3 regions of the Paenibacillus sp. 1SOY10 genome follow, and region 1 is predicted to be linked to each of the others. Evidence: predicted binding sites of a transcription regulator. Region 1 holds the regulator's gene; each other region holds the start of a gene.

Region 1 (10,926 bases):
GGATCATTTTATCCTGCACCGCCGTTTATTTATTAGGATTATTTAAATTATTGGACCGTAAATGACTTCGAAGGCATTGAGTGTTGATCCCGAGCTGTCACATGAGAGATTACTTTGTAGGTACCCGGCCCATCAAACGATTGCTCCAGCACATAAGTGCCATTCCCAGCAGAGGTTACGGTAACTTGACCGTGCTCCCCTTCAGTATCATCTTCACGCCAGAATTCAAAAGTCACCTCGTCGGCATCGTCTACCTTTTGCTCTTGATGGGTAACCGTAGCCGTGAAGGTCACCGTCTCCCCAATTTGTACAGGATCAGGGGTTACTTCGAGTTGAACCTTGATCGGTGCCAGAGAGAAATTCTCCATGGCCGTTGATTCCGTACGCGCACAACCGCCAAGTAAAGTCAGCGTCAGGATAAAAGCGGCCAGTAACCACCCGCTTCTCTTCATGAACGATTCCCCTCTCTACGATCGCCTATGCTTTTCAGGTGCGGTATCTTGAAGTTGATCTGTTATTTTAGCCCGGCGATAATATCGTATAGCTCCGTTAAACGGGCAATTTCATAATTAGGTACAATCTCATCATTGCGTGATTTATGCTCGCGGTTCACCCAAACTGCGGTCATGCCAACACTGAGAGATCCCTTGATATCCGTCGTCAGCTTGTCTCCGACCATAAGCCCTTCACTTGGCTTAATGTCCAACAATTCCATGGCATGCTGAAAAATAGATGGGTCGGGCTTCCCCTTCCCAAAGCTGCCAGAAATCAGGATCTCATCGAAATAAGGCGCCAGCTCCGGCACCCCGTCAAGCTTCTCCTGCTGGAGTGCTGGACAACCATTTGTCAACAGCAGCAGCTTAACCTTCCCTTGTAACTCCTTAAGCACCTCAAAGGTTTCTTCATAAATGTGAGGACGGGAGCGACGCTCACGCCCAAACTGTTCTGCCAGTTCCGCCGCCAGCTCCTCATCCTCAACCCCAAGGGCCAGCAGTCCTCTTCTCCATGACTCTTTGCGGTACACGGGAGCCAGTTGCTCCAACTGACGAAACTCCGGTTGTTCACCAGCAGAGAATGTAGCCCATAATCCCTCAAACGGGTTGATTCCAATCATGGTCGTGAACGGGTAGGTCTCATAGGATTCATACAACCCTCTCGCCTCACGTCGAACAGCTTCTTCAAGCTGCTCGGCGTGAAAGCCTGCGCCGGCCTTCTTCACCGCATTTTCACAGGTTGCCGCGAAGGCCTCCTTCACACTGCGGTCATCCCAAAGCAATGTGTCATCCAAGTCAAAACAAACCGCTTTGATCGTCATCTGTTCCTTGTCACCCTCTCGGTCCTGTAAACCTTATATATAGAAGACTATTCTCTCTCAAGCTTGACATGATGCGTATTAGCGTATAACTCCAGCCGTGCGGCCATCGCTTCAACGTCAAACCGGTTACGATTCCGGTAAAATACCCATTTAGGCTCACGCGTCTTCGGTTCGATTACAATTTTGTTTGCGCTAACCTTGATTTTATTAATGTTCCCTGCGTCCAGCATTTTGTCACGGTTGAATTTCGACGTATACAGCCAGCTCTTGTTAATTCGCAGATACGGCTTGCGAAGATAAAGGGCAACGGCAAGCACCATGTACAAAATGATGGTCGTCCAATACAAGAATGAGCTTACTTGTTCGGGTCCACTCATCAGACCCACTGTAGCGTACATCAAGGCTAACAAGAACAACACAACAGGTAAAATAATGTTGCGCCCCTTGAAGACATCCCCATCCCCATTTGCTCCCAAAGAGCTTCGGGAACCTGGATTGCTTTGTCCACGTCCTACATTCGGCCCCTTTCCTTTCTTACTCATTTTCACTCGATTCCGCTCTACTTTGCGGTCAAACGAAGCCATCTACGTTTCCTCCCTATTTATCTACAATCTCAATGGAATCAAGCTGCTGCCGAAAGTTCTTGCGCACGTTCTGCAGGTAGGTTTCCCGAAGTTGGGCCCTTTCCAACACCTCGTCCTGCGTCAGTCCTTCCGTTTTATGCTTGCGAGCCAGTTCATTGATTCGTTGTACCAAAGCATCAATATCCATAAATTCCTCCTGCTTGTTTGTTTGCGGTATTTCCCTTGCAACGTTCAAAATACACTAGGTACTTTGATATTATATAGGGCATTAATTCCTACTTTGACATGAGAAAAAGAGCTTGTCAAGGCGCCCAGGTTCACCACCAGGACTCTCTCCTACAAGCTCCTAACTATAGATGTATACTCCAGATGTATATCCCTGCCAGAATCCATTTTGTTCCATACTATCTGACTTACCTTCTGAATAATACCAATGGCCTTATCGGGCAGGCAGCAGAAGAACATCTCCCGCTTGAATTCTACTGGTCCCCAGTCCGTTGATCTGCTTCAACTTCTCTACATAGATTCGCGTATCCTGATTAGCAGGTTTATGTTCTACAGCGATCTCCCATAGCGTGTCTCCCGACATAACAATCACTTGGGCAAGCTCAGTCTCTGCTAACTTATCATCCGATGAAGCGGCTAACGCTGTTACGACACCGGTGCAAGTGACAACCAAAATGACCAGTAAAGTAATCATCTGGAAGAATCGGCGCTTAGGCCAGGTGCTCTTATGTAAAATTCGCTCGACGACGGGACGACGGAAGGAAGGCTGCTCATAGATGCTTTGATAGGAACTATATTTCAACATAAACTCATACCCCCAAACAAATGTTCTCATTTCATAATTCGACTATATCACGAACGTTTGTTTGATTCAATAGTTTATTGCGAACATTTGTTCTTTTTTTTATTTTCATCCCATGTTAGAACTAATGTTTGTACGAACGGAAGTTCTATGTTATAATTTTTCCAAACGTTACTAAATGGGGTTGATCCGAAAATGTCAAAGGTATCAAGCCGTCAGCAGGCTATTCTTGAATTTATAAGAAATGAAGTGCGGGCTAAGGGATATCCTCCTTCCGTCCGAGAGATCGGTGAAGCTGTTGGACTGGCCTCCAGTTCAACCGTTCATGGACATCTGGACCGGTTGGAGAAGAAGGGCTTTATTCGGCGCGATCCGACGAAGCCTCGGGCCATTGAGCTTCTGGGACAGGATGTCTCGGAGAATTACAACCTGTTCTCTCATAGCGTTGCGCGTGTTCCCGTCGTAGGGAAAGTCACCGCCGGGATGCCAATTACAGCAACAGAGAATATTGAGGATTACTTCCCACTCCCCGAGCATTATGCGGGTGGCGCAGAGATCTTTATGCTTTCCGTCGTCGGCGATAGCATGATCGAAGCAGGCATACATAGCGGAGATTACGTCATTGTCCGCCAGCAGCAAACGGCTAACAACGGAGAGATCGTTGTAGCTATGACGGAAGAAGACGAAGCTACCGTCAAGACCTTCTATAAAGAGAAGGACCACATTCGTCTCCAGCCGGAGAACTCCACGATGGAACCACTGCGGTTGAAGCATGTTACAATTCTGGGCAAGGTCGTCGGATTGTTCCGCGATTTGCATTGAATAACAAATAGGACAAAACGTGATGCTCTATCCGTTTTGTCCTATTTGTTATAGTACGCATACAGCCTCATCCTATGGCCGTCCTCTCCATATTCATTCATCCCAGCGGAGATCCAGCATCTGGGGCGTATACCCCGTTTTTTCTCGACGTCCTCTTGTACTCCATCCCAGGCCAGAGCGTTCCGATATCCACCATAACTTCAATCTGGAGCGCCGCCGTTGGTATCTCTTCAATTCACTTATCGCCATAGCCACAACCTCCTTGGCTATAAGTTGCCCATCTTTGAATAAATCATGTAAACATTTAGTATTTTCAGAAATCAAAAATTTACCTGTACACACTAAAACTTAACCTTCCCTTACAATAATAGCTTCTCGAACAAAAAACCCTTGAGGACCATATCCAGGCCCTCAAGGGTTTTTCCCAATTTTAGTACAATGTCATATATTGATCGCGTTCCCAAGCGTGAACTTGAGTACGGAAGATATCCCACTCGATTTCCTTCAACTCGTAGAAGTGAGTCAAAGCATGTTCGCCGAGCGCTTCGCTTACTACTTCACTGCGCAGCATTTCGCCAAGTGCTTCCTTCAGATCCGATGGCAAGCTAGGAATTCCTTCCTCTACGCGTTCCTCTTCGGACATGATGTAAATGTTCCGGTCTACGGGTTCAACCAATGGAAGCTCTTTGCGGATACCGTCAAGCCCTGCTTTGAGCATAACAGCCAGTGCCAGATACGGGTTGGCCGCCGGGTCCGGGTTACGAACCTCAACGCGAGTGCTAAGGCCGCGGGAAGCCGGAATACGAATCATCGGGCTACGATTGCTGGAGGACCAAGCCACGTAGCAAGGGGCTTCATAACCAGGAACCAGACGTTTGAAAGAATTGACCGTCGGATTTGTAATCGCCGCCATGGCACGGGCATGCTTCAGGATACCAGCCATGTAATAACGGGCTTCTTCGCTAAGACCAAGCTCATCGCTCTCGTCATAAAAGGCATTGACATTATCTCTGAACAGGGATTGGTGACAGTGCATTCCGGAACCGTTCACGCCAAACAACGGCTTAGGCATAAATGTCGCATGCAATCCATGATGGCGAGCTACCGTTTTAACTACCAATTTGAAGGTTTGAATTTGGTCAGCCGCTTTGATCGCACTGGCATATTTGAAGTCAATCTCATGCTGGCCTGGAGCTACCTCATGGTGAGAAGCCTCAATTTCAAAGCCCATTTCCTCCAAAGTCAATACGATTTCGCGGCGGCAGTTCTCACCCAAATCGGTTGGTGCCAAATCGAAATAACCACCTTGGTCGTTAAGTTCAGTAGTTGGGTTCCCCTTCTCATCCGTCTTGAACAGGAAGAACTCAGGTTCTGGACCTACGTTCATCGACGTGTATCCCATCTCTTCAGCTTCCTTCAAGACGCGCTTCAGAATACCGCGCGGGTCACCAGCAAACGGTGTACCATCAGGCATGTACACATCGCAAATCAGACGAGCCACACGATCTTCAGTAACCCAAGGGAAGATAACCCAGGTATCCAGATCCGGGAAAAGATACATATCGGATTCTTCAATCCGGACATAACCTTCGATGGAAGAGCCGTCAAACATCATTTTATTATCCAAAGCTTTCTCCAATTGGCTTACCGGGATTTCCACATTCTTGATGGTCCCTAGCAAATCCGTAAACTGCAGGCGGATAAAGCGTACATTCTCTTCTTTGGCAATGCGTAAAATGTCTTCTTTGGTGTACTTCGAATAACTCACACGAACCTCTCCCAACATTTAAATTATTTTTTGAAAAAACGGGACAATTCTCCCTGAATCAGAGACACCTGACCATGCTTGCTTCCTGTAACCAATTGCTGCTTTAGCATACGATAGATTTGTGAGTCCGTCATCTCCCGACGTTTCTCTTCCGTATCCTTCGTAATCACGGTTGCTTCCTGAGACTCCCGGGACATCGGGTTCATCACCTGCTTAATGCCTGCGATATTGACACCTTTATCGATGAGTCCTTTTATTTCAAGCAAGCGTTCCACGTCATTCAGGGAAAACATCCGCTGATTCCCCGACGTGCGGGCAGGCACGATAAGCTCATGCTGCTCATAGTATCTAATTTGTCTTGCGGTTAAATCCGTAAGCTTCATCACAATACCAATAGGAAACAAGGCCATATTTCTGCGAATTTCCTCACTCATCGCTATCAACCTTCCAGTTAAGTTATCATGAACCTATCATATGTCAGTTATCCTGACATGTCAATAGATGTGTTAGGATAACTTACAACAAGTTGCGGTCCTTCATGGTCTGCAGCGCAGTGAGTAAGCCAAATTTGACATGCGAATAGGTTAACCCGCCTTGCATATATGCAATGTATGGAGCACGAATGGGAGCATCTGCCGAAAGCTCCAGGCTTCCTCCCTGAACAAAGGTCCCGGCGGCCATGATGACCGGATGCTCATACCCAGGCATGTCCCACGGCTCTGGAACCACATGACCGTCTACCGCTGCCGCCCGCTGAATCCCTTGGACAAAGGCAATCAATTGCTCGGATTTGTTAAAGGCAATGGCCTGAATTAAATCCGTCCGCGCATCCTTCCATCCTGGTCTGCTCTCAAAGCCCGCCCGCTCGAACAGGGCCGCCGCCAGTACGCTACCTTTGATTGCTTGTCCCACAATGGTCGGGGCCAGAAATAACCCCTGATAGATTCCACGCGTGGTTCCAAGCATCGCCCCTACCTCGCCGCCGATCCCCGGCGCTGTCAGGCGGTAAGCAGCAAGCTGTACAAGCTGGCTACGGCCGCAAATGTATCCCCCGGTCTCAGCCAGACCTCCGCCTGGATTTTTGATCAATGATCCGGCGATCAAGTCGGCGCCAACCTGTGTAGGCTCCCGCTCCTCCGTAAATTCGCCGTAGCAGTTATCGACGAATACAATCAGATCGGATTTAATAGCTTTTACCCGTTCCACCATCTCGCCAATCTGTGCTACCGTAAAGGAGTTACGCCAGTCATACCCCCGGGACCGCTGAATACCGACAACCTTGGTCCGGTCATTTATATTCGCTTGAACAGTGTCCCAATCTACTTCTCCAGTAGGCAACAGGGCCGTCTCGCTATAAGTAATGCCAAAATCCTGAAGCGAACCGCTGCCATCGCCGGGTACGCCTATCACCTTATGTAACGTATCATACGGGCGTCCTGTAATATAAAGCAATTCATCACCAGGGCGCAACACGCCAAACAAAGCGGTGGCTATTGTATGTGTCCCTGAGGCGAAATGCGGCCGGACCAGCGCCGCCTCGGCGCCAAATACGTCCGCATATACCAGATCCAGCACCTCACGTCCGCGATCATTATAGGCATACCCCGTAGAGCCTGCAAAATGGTAGTCGCTAACCTGATGGCGCTGGAAAGCCTCTATTACCTTCCATTGATTCTGATCAACGATCCGGTCAACATCCCGAAAACGGGATTCTACCTGACGTTCCGCGGCTTCCAGCCAATGTACGATTTCTTCTGCAAATACTGCCATGCTTAAGTTACCTCTCCCTCAACCGGTTCGTTCGTGTTGCTTTTGTTTCGTTCACAATATGGGGTTTGATGATCCATTTTTCTTATCCAGCTTCATATCCTCGGTACGGATAGTCATCAGTTCCAGTCTTCCCGGAGAGCCACCTGCATACTGGTTCAACAGTCGTACCGCTTGCTGCCGAACAGAGCGCTCTATGACATTACGAACATAGCGAGCATTGCTGAATATCTGCTCGCTTTCACATTTCTCCCGTAGCAAATGCTGCTTTAGCTTGAGTATCGCCTGTGGCATCAGAATATAGTCGCGTTCCTTGGCCATCCCTTCGGCAATTTGGATAAGCTGATCAATAGTGTAATCAGGAAAATCCATTTGAATCGGAAAGCGGGAAGGCAGACCCGGATTAGTCGACAGGAAAAAGTCCATCTCATCCGAATAACCGGCCAAGATCAAAATGAACTGATTCTTATGGTCCTCCATGGCTTTGACAAGTGTATCAATCGCTTCCTTACCAAAATCCTTCTCCCCACCGCGCGCCAGGCTGTACGCTTCATCAATAAACAAGATACCGCCGAGCGCCTTCTTCACCAGGTCACGCGTCTTCTGCGCCGTATGGCCGATATATTCGCCCACCAAGTCCGCTCGTTCCACTTCAATTAAATGGCCCTTGCTAAGCACCCCCAGGCGCTGAAACATCTTGGCGACGATACGTGCCACCGTGGTTTTGCCCGTTCCCGGATTCCCCTTGAATACCATATGATAAACCTGCGTCCCGGACAGCAGTCCAGCGTCCGAGCGCATTGATGCAATTTGTAACAAGGCATAAATTTCATACATCAGGTCTTTAATATGGTCCAGGCCAATCAATTGATCCAATTCTTTTTGAATTTCTGCAAAAAGACTTTGTTGTGGCGAGGGCTTTGCTGCAGGCTGTGGTTCACTGTCAGGAACTGCTTGGGAAACGACCGGCGGTTCGCTGCTGCGCAGGATGACATTAATCTGCCGGGAAGGTCTCTCCTCAGGGGAGCCGCTTCTGGCCATAACACGCCCAGACATAGGTAATCACCTCTTTATAAGGGTAGGGCTGAATAAATTCAGTATAGGTACTACTTAAGAAGCACACTTTTAAATGTATTCTCTCTCCCTGTCCGTTATTAGAAGTTTTGCTATTTCAGGCCAACTACCAGCGCCAGTTGATCCAGCTTCCACTTGGAATAGGCCAGCACCTCTCTGAACGTGTTGGGGAACGGCTTTAACACCCGGGATTCAATCACAGACATCTTAGGATTGGCGTAATCCAGTGCGTTGGCTACTTCCAGCGCCCGATTCCCGTGAAAGGTATGCGTGATGATCAAAGCCGATGAGAAGCCTTGTTCCTTCATGATCTCCTGACTGAACTTAAGGTTTTCATAGGTGCTGGTAGCTTCATTCTCCAGCAGCATCTTCTCTCTCGGCACACCTTGCTGCTCCAGATAATTGGCCATCCCCTCCGCCTCCGTAAAGTTGGACTCCGGGGTGTCCAGACCGCCAGTCAACACAAATAACTTGAACCTGCCTGCTTCATAATCCTTCAGGCTTTGATCAAGACGCTCTTTCAAACCGGGGCTAGGCACGTCTCCCCACAGCGAGGCTCCAAGAACAATACCCACATCTGCGGGTTCGGTAAGCTGCGAATTCACGGCCGAATTACGTTCAATACTACCGATTTGCGCCAAGACAAATAATATCCAGCAGATGCCCAGCACCAGCACGAGCAATGCCCAGCGAAGCAGACGCTTACGCTTGCCGCCTCCCCGCCTTCCGGTGGGAGCCATGGAATATTCCATGCTCAGCCTTTTTCCCCGCATCATAGACTTCCTCCCGGCTCAAAAGGTTCTGAAGTCATAAAGCCGCTGCGATAATGCTCCAGAGACAGGTCGAAATACGGAAAGCGCTGATTCTTAATCGCATGAAGCAAACGCTCTGCGGTCTCGGTAGCCAGATCATAATCCTTAACGGTAATCAACCCTTTGGTTAGTGCCTCATCCAGCTCATCCTCGTCCAGCAGGAAGGTTTCACGATTCTTCAGGACGACAATGTCCAGATACAGATCGTCAAACCATGGCACGCCTTGATCCGTAATCCCTTGCGTCTTGCAGATATCAATGTACCATTCCACGATGTCTCCATGATCATCAAACATAGCCGTAACAATGAAATGCTCGCCTTTCGGATAGTACTGCAGCCAAGTAAAGCCCTTGTCTGCGATACGAAATGTATGTCCTCCGTATGTCTTCCATAATGGATCCCGCAAGGCGGTGATGCTGTATAACGTCACGTGACCCGTGAATATGCCGCTCTCCACGTATCTGGATTTGAATTGACGCTGGGTCACACGGCGCCAATTTGCGCGGTCTCCGAATTTTCGCTTCATACATATTACCCTTTCAACACAGTGTAATATCAGCTTACCATATTTGAAAAAGAGTCACAAAAAACATTTTTCACGGCATTTTGCAGCAGAAAGACCCCCGGCTGCACCTTACGTGCCACCAGGGGTCTCGTTATAACCTCTTCACCTTAACAGGCCAGGCGTTTAGCCACCATTTCCGGTAGGAGTATTCAGAACTTCGCCCTGAATGCTTCCTCCATCAACTTCGCCTCCAGGGGGCGGCAGGCTCTCCCCATCGTCTCCATCCATCGGATCGGAATCATTCCCGGCTCCGTTCTCAGACCCGTTCCCTTGACTGCCGTTGCCGCCATGGTTCGGGTCTCCCTGACCGTCACCACCGGTGCCACCTGGATTGTCTCCATTACCAGGAGTTGTGCCATGGTTGCCCTCACCGTTATTTTGGCCCCCATCACCGTTCCCTGGATAACCGGGCGTTTCTGGAGGTTCCTGACCGGGATCAATCGGTTCTTCACCTTCCGGTGGACCCTCGGCTTCAATCAAGACCTGAGCGCTATTGGACGGCTCGCTCTCCACAGCATTAATGGGATCATAGGCCGTCACATAGTAGATATAGCCCGTACCCGAAATAACGCTAATATCCTCGGCTTCCGTCGTAACAGAATCCATAACCGGACTGAACTGCTCCTCCGTGGCTTCACGACGGTATATGCGATAGACGACATCCGCCTGCTCCACAGGATTCCAACTCAGCGATACTACGCCCGTATCTGTATTATAGGAAGCAGTTAAACCTGTAGGTGCTGTTGATTCAGGTTCTTCCTCTTTTTCCGGCTGCAAATTATCAGGAACCGGGAATGACTTCGTCGGTACCCCTTTTAGCGCTTCATTCATGACGGCAGCGAACAAAGCTGCAGTCTGACCACTGCTACCGTTCAGCAAATGGTTCTTATCCGCCGTATCATAGCCCATCCATACGGCCCCGGTCCATTCCGGTGTATAGCCGACGAACCAGACATCACGGTTTTTACTACTCTTAAGTCCCGGAATACCGTGCTGCGTCGTTCCCGTCTTACCGGCAACCGGACGATCCAGCTTGGCACGTTTCCCGGTTCCCTCATTAACGACATTTTGCATCATCGAAGTCATGTAGTAAGCGGTCTGCTCACTAAGCACGCGCTTGGGCTTCGGTGCATTATATTTATATTTCTCCACCCCGTTGTGGTCAACGATCGTCTTGATGGAATACGCCGGGTTATAAGAGCCACCATTGGCGAAGACACTGAAGGCTCCCGCCATTTCAAGCGTATTGGTCCCATGGGTCAAGCCACCAAGAGCAATCGCTAAATTGCGATCATCCTTATCCATGGTAATGCCCATCTCTTTGGCATATTTCACACCGGTGCCCACGCCAACCTCATTCAGCAGCCACACCGCCGGAATATTTTCCGATTTGGTCAGAGCCAAACTTAA
Region 2 (10,926 bases), on a different contig from region 1:
ATGTGAAATTCGATAACGGCGTGTTTGGCGTCATCGATACCAGTTGGTCACGTTCCAAGTCCTTCCCGACTTGGGGAGATGTCACCCTGGAGATTGTGGGCACGGCGGGCACACTGTCCGTAGACAGCATGGCGCAACACAACGAATGGTTCATCGACAAGGATGGAAAGGGCCAATATCATTTCTGGGGCGACTCTATGGATCATCTGATCGTTAAGAGCTTCATTGAAGCCCTTGCCGAGGGTCAGCCTGTACCTATTAACGGCGTGGACGGACTTCGATCCACTGAAGTGGCCCTGGCTGGCTACCGTTCCGTAGCCTCGGGACAACCCGTTAAGCTATAATGCATGATATATAAAGAGGAGCAGCCGAGGTCCTGGATGAAACTGGACTAAGGCTGCTCCTTTTATTGCATGGTAAACAATTAGGTCTACTATCGGGGGGCTTGTTCACCACACTTTCCCTTGTGGGGCTCTGGCCTTACTTGTCCGTGGTAATCCGATAATCCCGCCCGTCGGTCGTTATTTCCACCGTACCCTGGGTATCATTGCGGTAGGTTTGTACATTTTGCTTGTCCAAGCGATCCAGAATCGTCTGTGTAGGATGTCCGTAAGAATTCGGACCGACCTGAATGACCGCATAGGTAGGCTGAACCAACTGCAAGAACCGCCGCGTTGTTGATGATTTGGAGCCGTGGTGGCCCACCAGCATGACATCGGCCCGCAGATCGGCTCCACTCTCTATCATGGCCTGCTCGCTTTCACTTCCTGCATCTCCGGTCAGCAGGTAGCTGGTGCTTCCGTAGCTTAGCTTGACCACGGCACTCATATTGTTGCTATCGTCCGTTGTTGTTACCGGGGCCAGCATTTTGACCCGTACCTGCTCGCCAAATGGCAGGTCAAGCCCGGCCTTGGCTGTCTTTACCTTGAGCCCTTTGCGCTGGATGGACTCCAGCAGAGATTGATAGGTCTTCGTATTCGCCTGTATCCGGGGCATATATATGTCCCCGATCTCCAGGTGATCTACTACCTTATCCAAGCCCCCGATATGATCGGCATCCGGATGCGTTCCAATCAGGATATCCAAGCGTTTTACGCCATAACGGGCTAAATAACTGAGCATCAAATCTTCCTTGTCATTGTTCCCGCCGTCGATGAGCATGGTCTTCCCCTCAGGGCTGATAATCAATTGCGAAGCTCCCTGCCCTACATCAAGAAAAATCACGCGAAGCTGTCCTTCTGCATCCACTTGAGTCGCGGCATCCCTCTGGGCAAATCCTCCAATTTCACCCGACAGCCACCCTTTCATGGAATCCCATTCCAGCGATCCGCCAGATAGCCAGCTTCCTATCAGCAATACAACCGCAACCATTATCGTCATGAACCATTTGTTCTGCTGATTGCTCTTCCGTCTCCGTCTCTGTCTCCTCATCGATGCCTTCCTTTTCTCCATGTTGTCATTAGTTCAATAGCTTATCGCTCGCCACACAAGAACATATGTTCCAATTATATAAGATTACCTGCTTGGGTAGCAACCCTTGTTGGGGAATGAGAAGCAAATGAAAGAGCCTGCCCTTCAAGGAAAGGCAGGCTCTCTGGTTAGCGTATTCGCTTATTTCACCGAAACTCTGACCGTTACGGTCTTACCGCCGTATTTAGCTTTAACCGAACTGGTTCCTTTGGCTACGGCCTCAATTTTCCCTGCCGTGACCTTAGCCGCTGCTGGCTTCGAGCTAGTCCATACTGCGCTTGTAGTAACATCTGCTACCTTGCCGGTATCATACGTCGCCTTGAGCACTAAGGTTTTTGCAGAGCCTGGAGCAAGCTGCAGACTCTTCTCGCTAACTTCCAGCTTCGTCAATTTCGGTACTACATTGACTTTCACCGTTACTGTCTGCCCTTGATATGAGCCAGTAAGTGTGACAGATCCCTCAGCCACCGCCTTCACTGAAGAGGAGGACACGGTAGCTACACTATCGTCTGAGGAGACCCAGCCCATTTTAGTGGACAATGTTACTTTCTTACCATCTGTATAGTAGCCAGTCACCTTGATCGACTTTGATTTTTTGATGTTCAGTTCGACTGTTGTTGGTTCAACAACTAGCTTCGTAATTTTAGGTTCAATAGTTACCGAGACACTCACCGTTTTATTGGAATAGGTCCCTTTCAGCGTAGCAGAACCTTTTGTAAGTCCCTTGATTTTTTTGCCCTCTGCCGTTGTTTTCAGTACCGCGTTAGCACCGGACAACGTCCATTCAATATCGCTTGGGTTAGTAAGCTCTTCCCCATTTTCATAAACGGCAATCACGCTTGGTAGATCTGTCTCCTCGCCAATCACGATGCTCAGCTTATTGTCTGGAACGAGAATCGTCAGTACCTTCTCATTTACCGTAAGTTGAATGGTCACTTCACTATCTGCTGTTCCCCGAATCGGGAATGCCGGGTTAGGAGTCACTCCCGCTCCTGCGTCAGCAAGCTTACCCGTAATCGTAACTATAGCGGAAAGTGTTGTATCATCTGTATCCTTGGTTACAATCTTTCCGTCTTCAATGGTAGCAATATCTTCCCGAGCGGAAGACCAGATGATTTCATCACTGAAATCAATCTCCTCACCGTCAATCTTCGTAGCTGTAACTGCTGGCAATTTTACCGATTCGCCCTTGAACAATTCCAGCTCGTCCTTCTCTACTTCAAGCTTGGTGATTGTAGGAGACACAACCAGCTTGAAGCTCTTGCTAATGCCTTGGAAGCTGGCCTTAATGGTCGTCGACCCTGCTGCCTTGGCTACAATCAAGCCGTCGTTATTAACCGTGGCAATTAATTTATTGGACGAAGTCCAAGTAGCTCTGCTGCTAATATCTTCTGTCGAATTTGCACTGCTTCTCACACCAGCTTCTGCCTTCAACGTTTCTCCGAAGAAGATCATTGCATCCTCCGAAGGCGTCAGCAGAATGGCTTCGTAAGGAGCGCGAACGTAAATGTCCACTTGTGCCCGATTACTAAGGTAGGAAGCGGCAATCGTCGTTTTCCCGGTCGACAACAGCTTCACTTTTCCATCCTCAACCGTAGCTACCGCAGAATCCGAGGAAGTCCAGACGGCCTTATCGGACACGTCCGTTGTTGTTTTATCATTAGCCAGAATCGTCTTGGCCAGCAATTCAATCTCACCATCGGCCATGATCAGTTCCAGATCTTCCTTCTCACCAATCTCTGTGTCCGGTGATTCGCTGCGATACAGCTTCAGACCGGAATAAGGAGAAGTTACCGTCACTTTAAACGAAGCAGTCAAGCCGGAATATTTGGCTGTCACTGTCGCTTCGCCTGCTCCTAACAGAGTGAGTTGTCCCTTGTCCACGGTCACTACGGCCCCATTGGAGGTACTCCACTCTGCTTCCGTAGTTACATCCTTTGGTTCTACCAAGGTACTGTCGACCTTAGCCTTGGCTGTCACCGTCAGGTCGCTTTCATCCGTATCAAGACTGAACTTGCCGTCCAGCTTATAATCCAATGTCAACGCCGAATAAGTATCAACTGTTTTAATAGTAATGATGGATACCGAACCGGAATAAGCTGCCTTGACCGTAGCCGTACCACTCTTGACGGCAGTCACCAGTCCCTCATTCACCTTCAGGATACTCTCATCCGAAGAAGTCCACGTTACGGTTGCGGTAACGTCCTTCTTGGAAGTAGAGCCTTCCACGTTAGCCCATACCTTCAACTGCTTCGTCTTGCCAACAGCCAGCTCGATCGTCGTGTTCTCCCCATCAATAGCGATAGAGTTAATGTCGCCAGCAGCCGCCATGGCACCTGTCGGAAGGACCACCGAAAGGAGCAGCGCCACAATCAGCAGCCAATGCGTTGTTTTCCTGTTCGTAATCATCAATTTCTCTCCTTTTTTATTGCTAGAATGCCGGGATTCTTTTCCCAGCCCTTTGCGTTTTATATCGGTATTTGGTAGGAATTTCATAACCTTTTTAAATGAAAATAATTCCTTTGGCCTATAAAATATTGCTTATTACTTTTCCATTTACATCTGATTCATTTTGGGTTTAGAATAGTTTACATCAAGTAATCATTAACACGATGTAAACACAAGGAGTTATCTCATGTCTCATTCCATCTCTAAGTCCGCCAAATTTCCTCTCTTTATCGTCATGCTTAATTTATTTATTGCCCTACTGGGACAGGGGATGGTCATTCCTATTTTACCGGATTATCTCAAGCAGTTTGATGCGGGAGGAACAGCGGCTGGCTACCTAGTCGCTGCTTTCGGAGCAGCACAGTTCATCTTCTCCCCTATTGGTGGACAACTTTCTGATAAATGGGGGTAAGAAATTAATTATGTCCGGCCTATTCCTGACGGTCGTATCCGATCTTATATTTGCTGCATCGACCACATTGCCCTGGTTGTATCTTGCCCGCTTTCTCGGGGGCATCGGGCTTGGGCTGATGGTTCCTTCCGTCATGGCCTACACTGCAGATATTACAACTCCAGAGACACGGGCAAAAGGAATGGGCTACTTGAGCGCTGCTATGAATTTGGGGATGGTTTTGGGTCCCGGGCTGGGCGGGATGATTGCCGAGTTTGGCATACGCGTCCCCTATTATTTTGCATCAGGTCTTGGCCTTATAGCAACCCTACTCACTTTTTTTATGCCGGAAACCCGTAACACTCAGCAAAGTCTATCCTCTCAAGGCACGGCAAGCCGAGAACCAATAGGTCACCAAATAGTAGAATCATTTCGCACCCCATATTTCCGGTACCTTCTTTTAATCCTGATTATGACGTTTGGCTTAGTGAACTATGAGACGGTATATGCTCTGTTTGTGGAGCAGAAGTATGGCTTTGATGCTGGACAAATCTCTATTATCATCACCGTTGGAGCCATTACAGGCATTATCGTCCAGGTCTGGCTACTGGATCAACTCATTAAGCGGCTTGGCGAGACCTGGCTTATTCGTTTATCACTAATCATGACGGGCGTTGCGCTATTGCTCATGCTTGTGAAGATTAATTTGTTCTATTTACTGGCCGTATCGATTTTGTTCTTTGCCTTTAATTCCCTCTTAAGACCGACAGTTAACTCGCTAATTGCCAACGCGGCTAGAGATCGACAAGGGTATGCCTCAGGGCTGAATACGACTTACATGAGTGTGGGTAATATTCTGGGCCCCATCATAGCTGGAACCTTGTTTGACAAAAACATTAATATGCCCTATATTTTGGGTGCATTTATTCTTCTGGCTACCCCGTTTCTTACGGTAAACCGCCAGAAAGCTAAAGGGACGGATTAAGGCTTATGATTGACAATTGGCATCAAAAGCTAAAAAATAAAAATCGTCGGGAACTCATTGCTGCAGGAAAAGCATTATTCACAGAGCAAGGGCTTTCCCATGTCAATATTAAGGATATATGTGAGCAGGCTGACATGAGTCGAGTTACGTTCTACAAGCACTTTGAGTCTATTGATGAGCTGATTTTTGAGGTCCAAATGGAATTGATGGAGAGCATGTCTGATTTCGTAGAAGCCGCTGGCACAGACATATCTTCAGGCAAAAATAAGCTCCGCTCCATGCTAATGGCCTGGGCTGAATTCGCTAGACGACACCCTGGCTATATTAAATTTATCGTATCCTTTGACCTCCATTATAGCGCCTATCAATCAAGCCCAGAATTGGTAGGACGATATAAATCCTTTGTAAAAGATAAAATCAAGCATCATTTCCTCTTGGACCCTATCAAGGCTGGTATCGCCGATCAATCACTGCGGCCGGAGCTTAATGCTTCCGAAACCGCCCAATTCCTCTTCGTCTCCATGATGGGGCTGCTGCAAAGAATTAGTTTATCTTCAACAAGCCCCAAAGATTCTTTAACCCCTCAGCGATTTATAGACATGTTGATCGAATACATGAGTAACGATCATTCGTGAGTTGAAAATTCGAGTCTGCACATACAAAAGGAGAGAGCTCTAACGAGCCCTCTCCTTTTGTAGCTTCAACGTGCCGCTAACCACCTAAAATGCCGAGGACGGGGGTCGAACCCGTACGGTACTCACGTACCGCAGGATTTTAAGTCCTGTGCGTCTGCCTATTCCGCCACCCCGGCAAAATCATAAGGATTTTAAAAAAATCCCGTATTTATGATTATATACAGAAGTAAACGCAAATTCAACCAGAAAATAATGACGAACAGGCCGAGTAAGCTGAAAGAGCCTTTCTAGGGGTCCTTTCCCTTTTGCCATAAACCTACCATAGAAACGAAACCGGGAACTTGACGTATTATTAATAGAAGAGGCTCAATACTGAAATCAGTGCTTGACATGTGAGCAATGAGGCCCTCCGGGTTCGTAGGGTTCTTCCGATCGCTGCCCCTCCTGGATTTTCTGATTCAATAAATTCTGATAAGGTAGAAATCCACTCGCAAAGGCGAACACTTCGTTTCTCCAGAATCCCTACGACCCTCCGTTCTATAGATGTCTTTGGTCAAGCAGTGATTCTTGAATTGAGCCATAGAAGAAACACCATTTATGAGGGAGGGAACTTTTTGCTTGCTCTTGGAGGATTTTTCATTATAATTATCGGCTTGGTCAATACTGTTGCACCTTCCTTTGCCTGGTATATTAAAGAAGGCTGGAAGGTCGATGGCGATTCCGAACCAAGTGAAGCCTATCTGTCCATGACAAGATTTGGTGGTATTGTGGCCATCATTGCAGGCATTATTTTATTTCTGGCAGGGCTTTCCTCTTCCTAAAAAAATCGTCTGAACTAACTAGTTACTATTCTCCAGTCTCTTATTTGGTCGCCGACAGCCAGTCAGCAGATAAAATATCTGCCAGGCGAACCCACTGCCATTCTCCTGGCTCCGTCGTCAGCTTAATCTCTCTCAAATAAGTTTGTACCGTGGTGACCACTCCACATAACTCTTCATCCTCATACTCTCCCCAGACTCGTAGCCTGATCTTCCTCCGTTCCCGAAAAGAACCCGCCAGCACCCGTTCAATCAGTTCTATCTCCTGAGCATCCAGTTCCGGATGGGGTTTGGACTTTTTGGCATAATGCTCTCGATTAATCGCTTCTTTATGCTCAGGCAACATCATTCGGCTGGATGCCCATAACCCGTTGCCTTCCAGCTTTTTCATCTGTAATGTCCCCCGATCATTTCCGCCCTTTGCTTGGCCTGACCGGATGTGGTCAACGATGCCGCCCGCAGAATAGCCGTTTCCCCAAACCGACGTTTGATCTCATCCGTCACCTTCTCCAAAGCCTGATACTTGGGTCGTTCATCAAATAAGGTTAATTGGTATTCATCATCTCTAATGAAGCCCGACAACGTAACACCAACCTTACGGATGGGCTGGTGATCCCAATGACGCCCGAACAACGCCATTACGCTCTCATATACTTGCTTGGTAGCATTCGTCGGATCAAGCAACTTCATTTGCCGGTGGAAGCCGGTGGGATGGTCCAAATCAATTCCCCTAGAGCTCACCATGACCACCCCGCCCATATATCCCTTCTCCCGGCAACGGCGGCACACCAGTTCCGTCAGCTCCAAGAGAGGCACGGCTACCTCCTGCAATGAGTAAAAATCTCGCGGCAAGGTCATTTCGTGGCCGATGGATTTTTCGCCAGCGTGGCTACTGGGATCTACCTGTGAATCATCCAGACCATGAGCAAGCCGCCATAGCACCTCGCCATTAATCCCCCACCGCTGACGCAATTGAACGAGCGGCGTATTCGCCAAGGCCCCGATCGTATGAATCCCCATTCCCTTCAAATGGCGCTCCATCCGGGAGCCAACCATGTACATTTGGCGAATCGGCAGCGGCCATAGCGCTTGGGTCGTCTGTTCCCGGGTCATCCAATATAAGCCGTTCGCATTCTTCTTGGCAAAATTATCGCAGGCCATTTTACTAACCGCCTTGTTGTAACTAATACCAAAGCGGCTGTATATCCCGGTCTCTCGTTTGATCTCCTGTTGAATTCTGTACGCCAAGGCAAGTGGATCGCCGAACAGAGATAAGCTTCCGGTCACATCCAGATGCTGCTCATCAATGCTGTACGGCTCAACCAAGTCCGTAAATCGCAGCAAAATATTCGTAATTTTCATTGAAACGGCAATATATCGCTCCATCCGCGGGCGCATGACGACCATCTCCGGATTTTTGGCCAACGCCGAGCCTAAGGTTTCCGCCGTAGTCACGCCAGACCGCTTGGCCAGCGGACAGGCAGCCAAGACGATGCCAGACCGTCGCTCACGGTCTCCGGCAACGATCAGCGGCCGGTTCCAATACTGCGGATGATCTGCCTTCTCAACACTCGCGTAAAAAGATTGACAATCCGCCAACATAACAACTCTTTCTTTCACGGTGAGGTTCCTTCTTTCGTGATGTCGATTCCCGAGTAGTCGCCTAATAGCTGAAAAATTTCTGCCTTTACTAATCCCCAGAGCATGTCGAACTCATAGCGATACCCACGACATAAATAGCGTGCCTCCAGACCAAAATTTGTTCGCCGCTCCTCAAAGACCTTGATTCCATGCTTACGCATGTCTTTGCGCACCTGGGCCAGTTCATCCATAGCCGCACCCTGTAATGAACCAATAAATCCCCTATAAATGTGCGGTACCTTTAACGGAATATCCGCCAGCGCTTGCCGATCCCTTTCCAGAAGATCCAACAGCACAGGCAGCAAAATGGCCCGCTTCACCAACTCCGCTTCTGCTTCAGTTTGCCAGGGTACAGGCATCCACGTCCCTCCCTAATTACAGCTCAGTGATCGGGCAACAGTCTGTATAGTCTGGTGTTATTATATGCGAACATATGTTCTTTATTCAACAAGAAAAGATTTCCTCCAGCCGCATGCCAAACGCCGTATTGACACTATCAGCCGGTACCTTTGGATTATCCCAGTGGCGACGAAAATAAATCTAAACACCTATATTCATATGTTTGGTAACTGGGTAATAATTTAAAAGTGATTATTACAATTTGGAGGGATATCCATGAAAAAGCTTGTTGTATCTTTAACCGTCTGTGCTTTGCTCGGCACAGCATCCGTTGCCGCTGCCGCTCCCATCGGGAAGACCGCCAAGGCAACCATTCAATACTTTAAATTTATTGTTGGAGGACAGAACCGAGCAACCGCTGACGCACTCGTATTCAACTCAACAACCTATGTACCCATCCGGGAAGCCGCGAGTTTATTTAACTACAGTACCTTTTACGACCCAGCCTTAAAATCAATCTCCTTCGAGTCTAAAAACGAATGGGTTACTCTGTCCGAGCTCGTTGCATCCAACAGCGAACTGTCTGCCAATGCACAATCAAGCAATCCGCTCATCTATGAAGTGAAGAAAAAAGGCGAAGTCACTTTCAGAATCGACAGTTCCTCGCTTTCCGACGGATTGAGCACTACTATTCGAGATGACCAATCCCGCGAATTTACCGTTAAGAAGGAGCTTGGCTCCTTGGTTATTAGTAAAGATGACGTCCTGGCTGCCGGGTACAAAGCTTATTAATAGGACGTGATATTGATCCTAGTGATAATATGAGCAAAAGAAAGAAGCCGCAAATTGGCGGCTTCTTTCTTTTGTGGCTTGATGTTCGTATCAACGTGTTACTGCTTTATTTAACCCTATCCCATCACTTAATATAGTGGATTATTATTCATAAATTTGATAAAATTTAGTAAAATAATCCAATGCGAGGTGTCAAATGAGACATCAAAGAACTAAACTCGAAAAATGGGCTGACCGACTAACATGGATTTCAGAATTATTATGGTACTTGCCGAGATTGATTATTAAGCTGCTGACTTAACAGCGTTGCTTGTCTGAGTGCAGCCGCATCATGATGATGCGGTTTGTTTAGTGCCAGCAATTCCAATAAAACAGTCCCACTCAAGGTTCAATAAGAAAATCATTTTCCCTAGATAAACATCATATTACATATATAGGATTTTATGTTTGGACATTCCATAAATATAATTATATTCTTCTTTATAAAATTATATTTAAGGAGCTCTATTTATGAAAAAAATACGCCTTTCCGTAATTTTTATTTTATTACTCTTCTTTACGTTTGTCCCCAATGCCTTTTCTGATTCAATAGGCGACATTTCAAATACTCCTGAAAAGGGTTGGACCAGATATCTTTATGATGAAGTTGATATCACTTATGAGGGACAATGGACAGTTTGCGAAGTTTCTCGCTGTACCAAAAATGTATGGCAAACTCCTGAGTCGAAGATAAAATTTAATTTCATAGGCGAAAATTTCCGTTTTATTTCTTATATTTATAATAATAGCTCTGATAACATCGATGTTTATATTGATGGAGAAAAAACAAGCAACTTTTCACTCTATGGAAAAAATGATAGTTCTCCAAGAATTATATATGAGAGTCCTAAACTGGAGCAGAAAGAACATTCTGTAGAGATTGTCAATAATAAATTGGAGTATTTGTATATCGTCGCTTTAGACTTACCTGGTGAAGGAAGTTTGGAGCCTTACAACCCTATTCCTGGACCAAGTATTCCCGAACCAACTAGTTATCGTGCTATCCTCACTATCATTATGTTAACTGGGCTTGAGAAAGAATACGACCTCTCTATGAGTGAAGTAGATGCCTTCATCAACTGGTACGATACCAAAGACGCTGGCTCAGGCCCATCCAAGTATGCCATCAACAAGCATGACAACAACCGTGGACCATTCAGCAAGCGCACAGATTACGTCATCTTTAACAACATTCTTACCTTTGAGATAAGTGAATATGGCACGGTTACTGCTGCTACATATCAATAAATTCATAGAGCCGCATTCAGCGGCTCTTATTTATTCTCAACCTTGAAATTGACTGCAGATTATTCCCACGGACCACCACTACGCACCTCTTCTTGTTTAACATTTTCATTGCCCTCTCGA
Region 3 (10,926 bases), on a different contig from region 1:
AATCCCCATAAGCCGCAGTTCCTCGATGATTGCCGGAGCCCAAGTCATCGTTGATCTTAGCAAAATGACCATGTCCCGGTAGGCCACCGGACGCATGACTTCAGCTTGCTTGTCATAAATATGCAAGGGCTCGCCGCCCTCACCCAGCATCCCGCGAATACGTGAGGCTATAGCCCGTGCCTCCAGCTTCACCGCCTCAAGCAAGGCAGTCTCATCCTCACTGTCAGCCCCCGAACCTTCCTCACCAGCATAATCACTGCTGCTCCCGGCATCCCGGCCTTCTTCACCAGTGCCACCCGTATCCCGATCCACCAGCAGTAATTCTGGACGATAATCCTCTGTCGTGTTTGGCAGGAAGCCTTCCCCATATACCAGTTCCGCCCGAACATCGTAAGAGATTTCCGCCACACTTTCATTCATGATTTGACGGAACAACAAATTAACCGCATCCACCACTTCACGGCGGCTGCGGAAGTTCCGAGCTAGGTCGATACGTAGTCCTTCACCAGCAAAATCTTCACCGTAAGTCTGATATTTTGCCTGAAACAAGCCTGGCTCGGCCAAGCGGAATCGATAAATGCTTTGCTTCACATCGCCAACCATAAAGCGGTTCCCCGGACCAGTTCGGGAAATCAGACGTACGATATTTTCCTGCACAGTGTTCGTATCCTGATATTCATCGAGCAGTACCTCTTCAAACTGCTGCCGGTATTCCATAGCCGCATCGGATGGCCGCAGCTCGCCAGGAACGGAATCGGGATGACGCAAAATTTTCAGACAATAGTGCTCCAGGTCGGAGAAATCCAGCCAACCCTTCGCCGCCTTGTGCAGGCGATACCGTTCCCCAAACTCAATAACGAGTGTAGACAGGCCCGTAAGTAACGGAGCCATCGCATGCATCTCCTGCAAGAATACCTCCGCAGGCCGACTGTACAGTTGAACTCGCAAATCCGCTACGGTCTTCTTGGCTTCTTCGCGCATCGCTTTGACCCTCTCTTGCATCTCCGGATCGGTCTGATCCTTCTTGCAAGGCTTCAGCTTGCCAAACTGCACCGTTTGAAACTCCGTGTATAGGGAAGCCCAGGTCCCCGCATGAACGGCATCCCGAAGCGTCTGTACCATTTGCATATCTTGTTCCAGCGTTATGGCATAGGGTTCCGGTCCTCCCGGCGATAGGGCTACTAATTTCGCTTGAGAGAGCAAACTGTACGCCCCGTTCAAGGACAAGGCTGTATCTGCCAAAATACCAGCTACCCACCCGCTTTGCTCCAAAGCGGAGGCATCAGGCACCAAAAAAGCTTCTGCCGACTGGCGAAGCCAGTCCTCAGGCCATGGATGACTACGGGCGAAATCATACAGTCGCTGAATCAGCGCAAACACAGCTTCATCGCTCCGCTCTCCTCCGAACAAATCGACTAGAGCCCAAAAGGGACTGTCTGCCGGCTCGCTACCGTATTTATCCTCCAGCAATTCTTCCAGCACCTCTTGACGTAGCAAGGCCGTTTCATTCTCCGCTGCGATGCGGAAGCCAGGATCGAGAGGAATCAGGGTATAGTATCGCTGAATGACCTCCATACAGAACGAATGAAGTGTCGTAATGGAAGCTCTGCCCAACATGGCAAGCTGACGACTTACATATTCATCACCGGGGTCTTTGGATAGTTCCTTCTCCAGCGCCTCCGTAATCCGTCCTCGCATCTCGGCAGCGGCCGCTTTGGTGAACGTAGCTACGAGCAACCGATCTACGCTCAGCGGCCGCTCGCGGTCCGTCAACTTGCGGATAATCCGCTCAACCAATACAGCGGTTTTACCCGAGCCCGCCGCAGCAGCCACCAGCATGTCTCCGCCAGACAAAGCAATAGCGCGCCACTGGTCGTCACTCCAATAGCTTCCCTGGGGTTTTGGTTTCATTGTCATGCTCATGATCGATTGTTCTCCTTTCCGTCATCTTCACCAAGAAGTTGCCATATTTCCTGCTTGCCGGGCTTGTTCAACACATGGTACGAGCTGCCCTCCAGCGATTCTTCAAAGCGGCATACCGGCTTGTAAGGACAGAAGGTACAAGCCGTCTCCAGCCCCAAGCGATAGGGAGCTATTTGTACGTCCCCATCCGTAATACGCGTACCGATATCAGCAATCGTATGGCGCACCGTCCCGAGCAACGTCTTCCACTGCTCAGGCGTGGCTACCGATGCGCTGCTGTAGAAGCCGCCATCGGCCTTAAGAGCCACAGGCAAAATATCTGAATGCCCCTTCTCCAAACCACTGTCCATCTTGGCAATAACCTCACGGTCCGCAAGAAGCAGTCCCTTCATTTTAAAGCGTTTCAACAGCTCCTGTCGGGCTTGTTCGGGGCTCATGCCATTGCTGCTTTGCAGCAGCGGATTGTGCACATGGAAATACAACGTTCCCGCCGGTAAGGCACTTTCGCCCAGCCATTCCTCTGCTGAGGACACCAGCACATCCAGATACGTCAGCATTTGCAAGGACAGACCGTAATAGACCTCATGCAACTTGAGATCAGTCTGGCTTGATTTATAGTCAATAACCCGCAGGAGCAAGCCTTCTTCGCCCTCGGCCACATCCACCCGGTCAATTCGGCCCACAATTTCCATTACGCAGCCGTTGGGCAGCTCGAAGATTAGTGGCGGCAGCGGTCGGCCCGGCCCAAAATCCAACTCCAGGCCAATAGGTTCAAAGCTACCGCGACGCGCCTGCTCACCGAGAATCAAAGAGGCCCGGCCCACGATATTCTTCAGCTTGCGTGAGATGTAGCCATAACGCTTGGAACTGAGCAATATTTCCCCTTGCAGCTTCGGAGCCAGATCATCCACTGCCGCATCGGCTTCACGCAACACTTCCTCCGGAGTCAGACTTCCCCAACTGAGGTTCTGCTCCCGAAAGTTAATGGCCATCTGGCTAAGTGCAGCATGGAACAGTTGGCCGATATCCGGCGCCTTAAGCCGGTAAAGCTGTCTTTCTTTCAGCTTCAAGCCATGGGAAGCGAAATGCGCGAACGGGCACGCAGAAAATTGCTCCATGCGTGATACGCTGGTACGTAGCCGCTTACCATATAGCTTGCGACTCGTAGCCGGGGTAAGTCCACGCACCCGGTTGCGGTAATTGAGCGATCCTACCAGTCGCACCGCCCGACTCTCCCATTCCGGCTTGTCCTTGTACCACTCCAGCACATGCCACCAGAGCGGCGATATCGATTCGCCTGACTTCCAGCGGCGCAGTTGCCTGATCAAGGTAGCCAGGGCAGGTCCAGGCTTGGCAACAAAAGCAAGCTCCTCCATGTCTGTTCCTCCGATGGGAGACGAGCTTATCACCTGCTCCTTTAAGGAGGAATGGGGGAAAATCCGCTTCACCTGCCGAATCACTTCCGACGGCAGCAAGGCTCCACCTTCTCCGTCAGATATCGCGTAGCTCAGCCACAGAGAGTCACTGGCTCCGGCCAGCGCTCCATAGATCAGGTAGCGCTCATCCAACAGATCCCGTGTTAGTCCCGGAGCCAGCTCCAGACCAACTTCGGACAGCCGCTGCTTCTCCTGTTCGCTGAGCAAGCCTTCTTCCTGAAGCCCGGCTGGCATTACTCCTTCATTAATGCCCAGAAGGAACAGATGCTTGATGCGTCCTGACCGCGTGCGGTCCGTACTGCCGACCAGCACCTGGTCCAGCGAAGGCGGTACAAGTGCCAGCTTGAGTCCCTTCATGCCTGTCTCCAGCACTCCGGCGAATAGCTCTGGCTCCAGACGCTCGTCCCCCATCATTTCTGTGATCTGATCGAGCAAATCAAGCACCGCTCCCCACAACTGGCGGTGTTCCATCGCCTGACGTGGTTGTCCGCTTTGGAGCAACCGATGCGCCAGAAGGTCAAGATGCTGAGCCGCTTCCGCATCTACCAGGAGCTGATAAACCGCCGCACACATCTCGGTGGCTGTAGCGGCCTGCTTCAACCGCTTCTCAAATTCGTATAGCGGGGCGACCACCGTAGATCGGCAGCGTTCCAGCAAATCCAGTTGCTCCTGTGCCTTGCCGGAAGCCGCTGCCTCTCCCTGCTCCAGTGACAGGCTTGGAGCGCCCTTCCAGGGCCGTCCATCGAACCAGCGATAGCCTTGAATGCCACTGGCAAGCACATAATTCTCCAGGACGTCCATATCCTCACGAGTAACTCTGCCATCCAAAGGCAGTAGAAATTCACTCTTGATGCAACGAAATACATCGTCGTATTTCCAGAAGCCCAGTACAACATCCAGGGCCGAGCGAATAAATTCAATAAGCGGGTGATGCAGCATGCTCGTTTTTTGGTCGAGAAAAAAGGGAACTTCGTATTCTTCCATCAGCGGCGCAATGAGTTGATCATAATCCTCAAGGCGGCGCACCAGCAGACCCATCTCCCGCCAGCGTACCCCTTCTTCCCGCGCCAGACGAACCATTTCCCGTACCGCCCCTTCCACTTCAGCACGGCGGCCGTCGGCCCGGTGAATGGATAAGGCGCGGCTCAAGTCCTTTGGCGGCTCCGTATGAGGCCACGGGGTTCGCCGCTCATAGGCGGATTCCAGGAACCCCAGTGTCTCGCTGCGCTGAAACCGGGGGTATGGGCGCTGATCGAGCAGTTCCGCTGCAGCAACATCAATTCCTGCTTCCTGCGCCAACTGGCGTAGCTTCATATAAGCCGCCGCGGGAGTATGGAACAAGTTCAATTCCTGAGGCAGGTTGCCATCATTATAGGGACGATTCAAAGTCAAGGATACCGTTACCGAAGCAGAAGCTTTTAACAGGGCAACGATGGCTGTGTATTCCTGGGGGGTAAAGGTATGGAAGCCGTCAATCCAGATTTTAGCTCCGCGTAAGTAGGCCGACTCTGGCGCTCCCTGAGCCAGCTTGACAACATGATCCTCATTGTCGATGTACAACTTGGATAATTCCTGGTCAAATTCGGCAAAAAGGAGAGCCAGGTCATGCATTTTATCTATAAGTAACGGGGATTCGTCGATCCGGCTTTCAAGAACAGTCTCAAACCCGGATAAATCGGCAAAATCCACGTTGTATTTCTTCATCTCCGTATATAAACCAGCGATTCGTTCAATAAGGCCAAACTGGTCGCCACCTTGTCCAAACAACCTCAGGTTATCGCGGTGCCTCCGCAGCAGCTTGTACAGCAGCATTTTCTTGCCTTCATCATGAATAGGCACGAGCGCCGAGCCGCCAGTCTCCTGCATAACACGTAACGCCAAACGACGGAAACCCAGCACCTGTGTGCGCACGGTTCCAGGCAAGCCAGAGGCTCCGGCAATTTGCTGCTCCATTTGGAAGGTACCTTGCTCCGGTGTCAAAATAATGAGCGGTGGACCGGTCGGGTCCGCTTTGAGCTCCTCCGCTACCCGGGACAGAATCAAGCTGCTTTTACCACTGCCAGCGCGGCCAATTATGAAATGTAAAGACATGGAATAACCTCCTGCAACGGACAATTCTATCGTTCCCAGTATAGCACAGATGCGAGCAAACATTCGCATCCCTTACAATTGCTGTTTCCTCAAAAAAAAGCCCGTCCCGCATTCATTCACGCGAGGACGGACCCTTTGCAGCCATATATCAATAAGCGTTCTTACTGCGAACTTCAAAGATAGCAAACTTCAAATAATGTCCTTCGTCTACCCCCAGGATTTGCGGATGGTCTTTCCCGGCAGCCCGCCATTCCACAAGTCGCAGCACTTTGCCTGCATCCTCAGCCGCATCCAGAATGGTCTCCAGGAACAAGTCCGGACGCATGTGATAGGAGCAACTGGCCGTGACCAGATAGCCTCCCTCATTCACCAGCTTCATTCCGTGAAGGTTAATATCCTTGTATCCACGAACTGCCCCCTTGACTGCCGTCTTCGTCTTCGCGAAGGCTGGAGGATCTAGAATGACAACATCCCAGGTCTGCCCTCCTCCGGCCGTCAATGGTACGGAGGTATCGACCTTGTTGGTACCTGCTGCTCTAAGATGACGCTCTTCCAAGCCCTTTACTTGACCCCGTAAATACTCAAAGGCATCCGCTACAACAAACTCCACGCGATCGGTAAAATCATTCAACTGCACATTGCGCTTGGCACTTTCAATGGCATGCTCGGAAATATCCAGGCAAGTGACCTTCTTGGCCCCATACTCACAGGCGTGCAGCGTGAAGCTTCCCGTATGCGAGAAGCATTCCAGCACTGTAGCACCATCCCAATACGGGAAGCCAACCTCTTTTCCCTTACGGTTCACGGGTACACGCCGTACCTCGCCCACCTCATTAGCGATCTCCTGTAGTGTAATGCCACTTTTAGCGCCCCAGCCCGTCATAAGTGGCCGAATGGAGGCCCTGTTCTCACGCTGGTCGAAGAAATACCCCGTCTTCTGTCCTTGTTCAATATCCACCTCAATCTTCAGCCCGTTCTCCGTTACGGTTACATAGCGAGGAGGTTCACCATAAATGGCTCCCTTCACCTGTTCCAGCCCCTCCATTTGCCTTACGGAGACATCGCTGCGCTCATAAATTCCCACAGGCCGCAGCACTTCGGTAAGCGCGGTAACAATTTGCTCGCGGCAACGGTCCATGCCTAATGTCAGCAATTGCACCACAAGTACATCACCAAATTTGTCCACAATCAGTCCGGGCAGAAAGTCAGCCTCTCCGTAGACAAGCCGATAAGAAGATTCGTTGACAAAGCGTTCCCGGTGCTTGAGACATTCGGTAAACCGGCGGACAAAAAAGGACGTATCCATCTCCGTTAATGGTATATAGGATACGACCCGTACTGTAATTTGCGAGGCCGGGTTGTAGTATCCCGTTGCCAGGTAACGCCGCCGATAATCCATAATCTCGACGAGTCCACCAGGTACGGGCTCACCCTCTACCGTCTCGATCTCATTTTTGAATACCCAGGGATGCCCCTGCTCCAATCGTTTCTTCCGGCTGCGCTGTAATACGACCGTTGCCATTCATTATTCACTCCTAAACAAGATTGTAAATTCCAATAACTATATCTTCATGCGGGACTACACAGGTATGATCGTTATCCCGGCATCATATACGTAACTTGTACACATTTTTTCAAGGAAAGGGGGGCAACGCCGCCATGTTTCAGGAAATCTGGTTGCCCGTAACATGGGGTCTGGTCCTATTCCTGCTTGGCATGAAAATCATGGAATCTGCCCTGCACACCTGGGCTGGCCCCAAACTGATGGCCTTCCTGCACCGGACGACTCGCACTCCCTGGACCGGACTTGTCTCCGGTACGTTTATTACGGCCTTGCTTCAGAGCAGCACCGCCGTCACGGTAATGACCATTGGACTTGTCAACGCCGGACTCCTCTCCTATGCTCGAACATTAGGGATTATTCTAGGGGGCAACATCGGCACCTGTCTCACGACAGAACTCATTGCCTTGAACCTGACACGCCTCGGTGCTCCCCTGCTTATTATATCGCTAATATTGTGGGCGACAGCCGTACTTGCCGAGGACATGTTGCCCTCCTACATCAAGCGCAAGCTTCCATTTCTGCTGCCTTTACAATATGGGGCCTTGGCCGGCGCTGGCTTCAGTCTGGTCATGGTTGCCATCCGTATGATGCAATCCATTGGTCCCGCTCTGGAGGAACGAGGTATCATTTCCTGGCTGCTGACGCATGCCACTGGCAATTTACTCTGGGGTGCGCTGGCAGGTGCCACACTTACAGCCATCATCCACAGCAGCGCAGCCGTTGTCGCCATGACCATGGGACTAGCAGCCAGCGGTGTGTTACCGATTGAATTCGGCATCGCCATTGTCATCGGCTCCAATGTAGGCACCTGCCTCACAGCCTTGATTGCGGCGATTGGAGGAACCCGGTCTGGGCGGTTTGTTGCCTGGTCGCACGTAATCTTGAATGTGCTGGGGGCCATCTTGTTCCTTCCATTAGTACCTCTATTAGAAACGGCAGCTAGCTTGCTGACCAGTGATCTTGCGGCACAAATTGCTCACACGCAGACCATCTTCAATGTCGTCTGCTCCCTGCTTGCCTTGCCAATTTGCTATCTGCCGATTTGGTCCAGACTAGACTCCCCTCGTCAGGGCTCCCCCAAGTTCGGACCTGGTAACGCCCATCAGACCTGAGGTTCAATGCCCAGTAGCCTTAACGCTTTCTCCAAGATAAAGTCATTGTTGTCGTACCCTGCCTTACATTGCTGGCGCCAAGCCTCCTGCGGCTCGTACCAAGACACACTGCGTATCTCTTCGAGTTGGGGGCACAGGGCACCACTTTGCCACTTCACGAGGTAATAATGCACTTCCTTGTCTACACTGCCAAGCTGAGGATGGTGATACGTATAAGGGATGATATCTATCAGTTCATCAATTTTGCCTACGATCCCCGTCTCCTCCAATATTTCACGAAGCGCTGTCTGCTCTACAGTTTCTCCCGCTTCCTGCTTTCCTTTGGGGAACGAAATTTTCCCATATCGGTCGGTAATGAGCTGAACTTGCATCCGGTTATTCTCGATGCGATAGACAACGCCCCCCGCAGAGATTTCTTTGAATGACATTCTGGCTGTACCTCCTTCAGTAGTAAGAACGCTGGCCGGGCGTAAAAAAGCATAAACATATATGTAACAACAAGGATTTCAGCTTGGGCTGAAATCCTTGTCATGCCCAGAGAAGCGGGCAAACCTTATTAAGCCAAGGCTTCAGAAGCCTTGGCCAGAACACGGACAAGTTCGCCTTCACTTGTGTTAATATCCGCCTTGGTCAGCTTGACCCGACATATTTTACCCGTCAATGCAGAGGTTCCCGGGAATCGAACCTGCAAGTAATTGTCGCTAAAACCAGTCACAAGGCCATCGCCCGAAGTCCCCTTCTCATCATTCTCGGGGATAACGTCGAGTACCTGACCTACAAATTGCTGGGCATAGGCTAGTTGCATTTGCTCCGACAAATCGATCAATTCATGCACACGGGCATGCTTGACCTCCTCGTCTACCTGATCCTCCATCCTGGCTGCCGGCGTGCCGGTCCGCTTGGAATAAGGGAACACGTGCATCTCAGAGAAGCCGATGCGCTTAATGGTCTCAAAGCCCTCACGGAATAACTCGTCAGTCTCTCCGGGGAAGCCGACAATGACATCGGTCGTGATGGCTACATCCGGCATGAACTTGCGAATCATAGCTATTTTCTGCTCAAATTCCTGGGTGGTATATTTTCTTCTCATCCGTTTGAGCACTTCATTGCTACCAGCTTGCAGCGGAATATGAAAATGACGGCACATCTTGGCAGAGCCCTTCAACACCTCAAGCATACGTTCGTCAATTTGGCTAGCTTCAATAGAACTGATACGGATGCGACCCAGTCCTTCTACCTTGTCCAATTCCCACAACAGGTCTGCCAAACGGTAATTCTCCAAGTCATCCCCATACCCACCAGTGTGAATACCCGTCAGCACGATCTCCTTATATCCAGCAGCCACTAACTGACGTGCTTGTTGCACAACACTTTGGGGCTCCCGGCTACGGGACAAGCCCCGTGACCACGGAATAATGCAGAAGGTGCAAAAGTTGTTGCAGCCCTCCTGTATTTTGAGGAACGCACGGGTATGATCGGCAAAGTCCGGTACATCCAGTTCCTCGAACTCCCGCGTCTTCATAATATTGCGCACAGCATTGATCGGCTTACGCTGATCCTGTATTTCCTTAACATAAGGAATTATCTTCTCACGATCCTGGGTGCCGATTACGAGGTCGACACCGGGAATATCAAGAATTTCCGCCGGGGATGTTTGTGCGTAACAGCCTGTTACCGCCACGATGGCATCCGGATTACGGCGCACGGCACGTCGAATAATTTGGCGGCTCTTCTTATCCCCCGTATTGGTTACTGTACAAGTATTAATCAGATAGACGTCCGCAGCAGACTGTTCAAAATCCACCTGCTCATAGCCTTCATTTTTAAATAATTGCCAAATGGCTTCGGTATCATAGAAATTCACTTTACAACCCAAGGTGTAAAAAGCGACTTTTGGCATCGCTTATCCCCCCATTTCTCCAGATTCATACATGATGCAAGTTAATGCAGCCATCGCTGCTGTTTCCGTACGCAGAATCCGTCGGCCCAAACCAACGGATTTGGCCCCTGCAGCCTCTGCTTCCTGAACCTCTTCTTCGCTAAAACCGCCCTCTGGACCCACTACAACGGCGATGTTGTAAGTTTGTTCAGCATCCAGTTCCGCCACCATTGGCTTCAGGACCTCCCGCAAGGCGCGGCCATCCTCTTTCTCATAACATAAGCATACCAAATCATACTCTTTAAATGCAGCAAGCAGCTCATTCCATTTTACAGGCCCATCTACCCCAGGAATTTTGCTGCGATGTGCCTGCTCTGCCGCTTCCTTGGCGATTTTCTGCCAGCGAGCAAGACGTTTCTCTTCTTTCTTCCTATCGTATTGCACTACCGTTCGTGCGGATAGAAACGGAACAAAACGCGAGGCGCCAATTTCCGTACATTTCTGAATCACGACCTCCATCTTGTCGCCCTTTGGCAAGCTTTGCGCTACCGTCACTTGCAGCCAAGGCTCTCCCGAGGAAGGCAAGACATCCAGAATCTCTGCCGTCACTTCATGAGATTCTATCGTCTTAATTTCCACCAGAACCTCACGGGACACGCCATCGCTTACTATTAATTTATCTCCCGGCTTGGAACGCATGACTCGCCCGATATGGCGGGCATCCTCACCGGTAATCATTACATCTTGCACGCCGAATTGTTCCGGTTCCACAAAGTAACGCTGCATCTTCATCCATCCTTACTCTACAATGTTAAAATCCAGCTTGCCATACGCTGACGTGCTACTAGTAGCCCCCGAACAGAATCAGGAAAAAATCAGCAAATTGAAAATACATCGTCTGAGCTGCTTGATACAACGGCG

The links. Region 1 encodes LexA, which represses DNA repair genes until DNA is damaged. Its sites were predicted from a motif close to CGAACATATGTTCG; they were not measured.
Region 2: a site for LexA is predicted at 8,815-8,828, ahead of AC1VOR_RS08295 (YhjD family protein). Genes of this name have one in related genera too.
Region 3: a site for LexA is predicted at 5,503-5,516, ahead of addB (helicase-exonuclease AddAB subunit AddB). Genes of this name have one in related genera too.

What each region holds. Positions count from the first base shown of each region.
Region 1 covers NZ_JBXENK010000001.1:8,747-19,672, reverse strand. The annotation lists gene AC1VOR_RS00095 (FixH family protein) at 48-452, opposite strand; gene AC1VOR_RS00090 (HAD family hydrolase) at 515-1,315, opposite strand; gene AC1VOR_RS00085 (hypothetical protein) at 1,363-1,899, opposite strand; gene AC1VOR_RS00080 (DUF896 domain-containing protein) at 1,913-2,086, opposite strand; gene AC1VOR_RS00075 (LysM peptidoglycan-binding domain-containing protein) at 2,339-2,710, opposite strand; gene lexA (transcriptional repressor LexA) at 2,903-3,529, shown strand; gene AC1VOR_RS00065 (hypothetical protein) at 3,623-3,778, opposite strand; gene glnA (type I glutamate--ammonia ligase) at 3,960-5,315, opposite strand; gene AC1VOR_RS00055 (MerR family transcriptional regulator) at 5,321-5,731, opposite strand; gene AC1VOR_RS00050 (methionine gamma-lyase family protein) at 5,814-7,067, opposite strand; gene AC1VOR_RS00045 (AAA family ATPase) at 7,119-8,120, opposite strand; gene AC1VOR_RS00040 (YdcF family protein) at 8,231-8,914, opposite strand; gene AC1VOR_RS00035 (ribonuclease FAU-1 family protein) at 8,911-9,477, opposite strand; gene AC1VOR_RS00030 (transglycosylase domain-containing protein) at 9,640-10,926, opposite strand, start outside.
Region 2 covers NZ_JBXENK010000002.1:537,144-548,069, reverse strand. The annotation lists gene AC1VOR_RS08340 (Gfo/Idh/MocA family protein) at 1-344, shown strand, start outside; gene AC1VOR_RS08335 (ComEC/Rec2 family competence protein) at 481-1,431, opposite strand; gene AC1VOR_RS08330 (Ig-like domain-containing protein) at 1,612-3,879, opposite strand; partial or broken gene AC1VOR_RS08325 (MFS transporter) at 4,106-5,294, shown strand; gene AC1VOR_RS08320 (TetR/AcrR family transcriptional regulator) at 5,300-5,929, shown strand; tRNA gene AC1VOR_RS08315 (tRNA-Leu) at 6,020-6,105, opposite strand; gene AC1VOR_RS08310 (DUF6199 family natural product biosynthesis protein) at 6,544-6,750, shown strand; gene AC1VOR_RS08305 (YolD-like family protein) at 6,791-7,138, opposite strand; gene AC1VOR_RS08300 (DNA polymerase IV) at 7,135-8,349, opposite strand; gene AC1VOR_RS08295 (YhjD family protein) at 8,364-8,747, opposite strand; gene AC1VOR_RS08290 (hypothetical protein) at 9,004-9,519, shown strand; gene AC1VOR_RS08285 (bacterial surface protein) at 10,030-10,806, shown strand.
Region 3 covers NZ_JBXENK010000002.1:398,452-409,377, reverse strand. The annotation lists gene addA (helicase-exonuclease AddAB subunit AddA) at 1-1,923, opposite strand, end outside; gene addB (helicase-exonuclease AddAB subunit AddB) at 1,920-5,450, opposite strand; gene AC1VOR_RS07685 (class I SAM-dependent rRNA methyltransferase) at 5,599-6,972, opposite strand; gene AC1VOR_RS07680 (Na/Pi cotransporter family protein) at 7,110-8,126, shown strand; gene AC1VOR_RS07675 (NUDIX hydrolase) at 8,117-8,554, opposite strand; gene mtaB (tRNA (N(6)-L-threonylcarbamoyladenosine(37)-C(2))-methylthiotransferase MtaB) at 8,683-10,026, opposite strand; gene AC1VOR_RS07665 (16S rRNA (uracil(1498)-N(3))-methyltransferase) at 10,030-10,791, opposite strand; gene AC1VOR_RS07660 (site-2 protease family protein) at 10,850-10,926, opposite strand, start outside.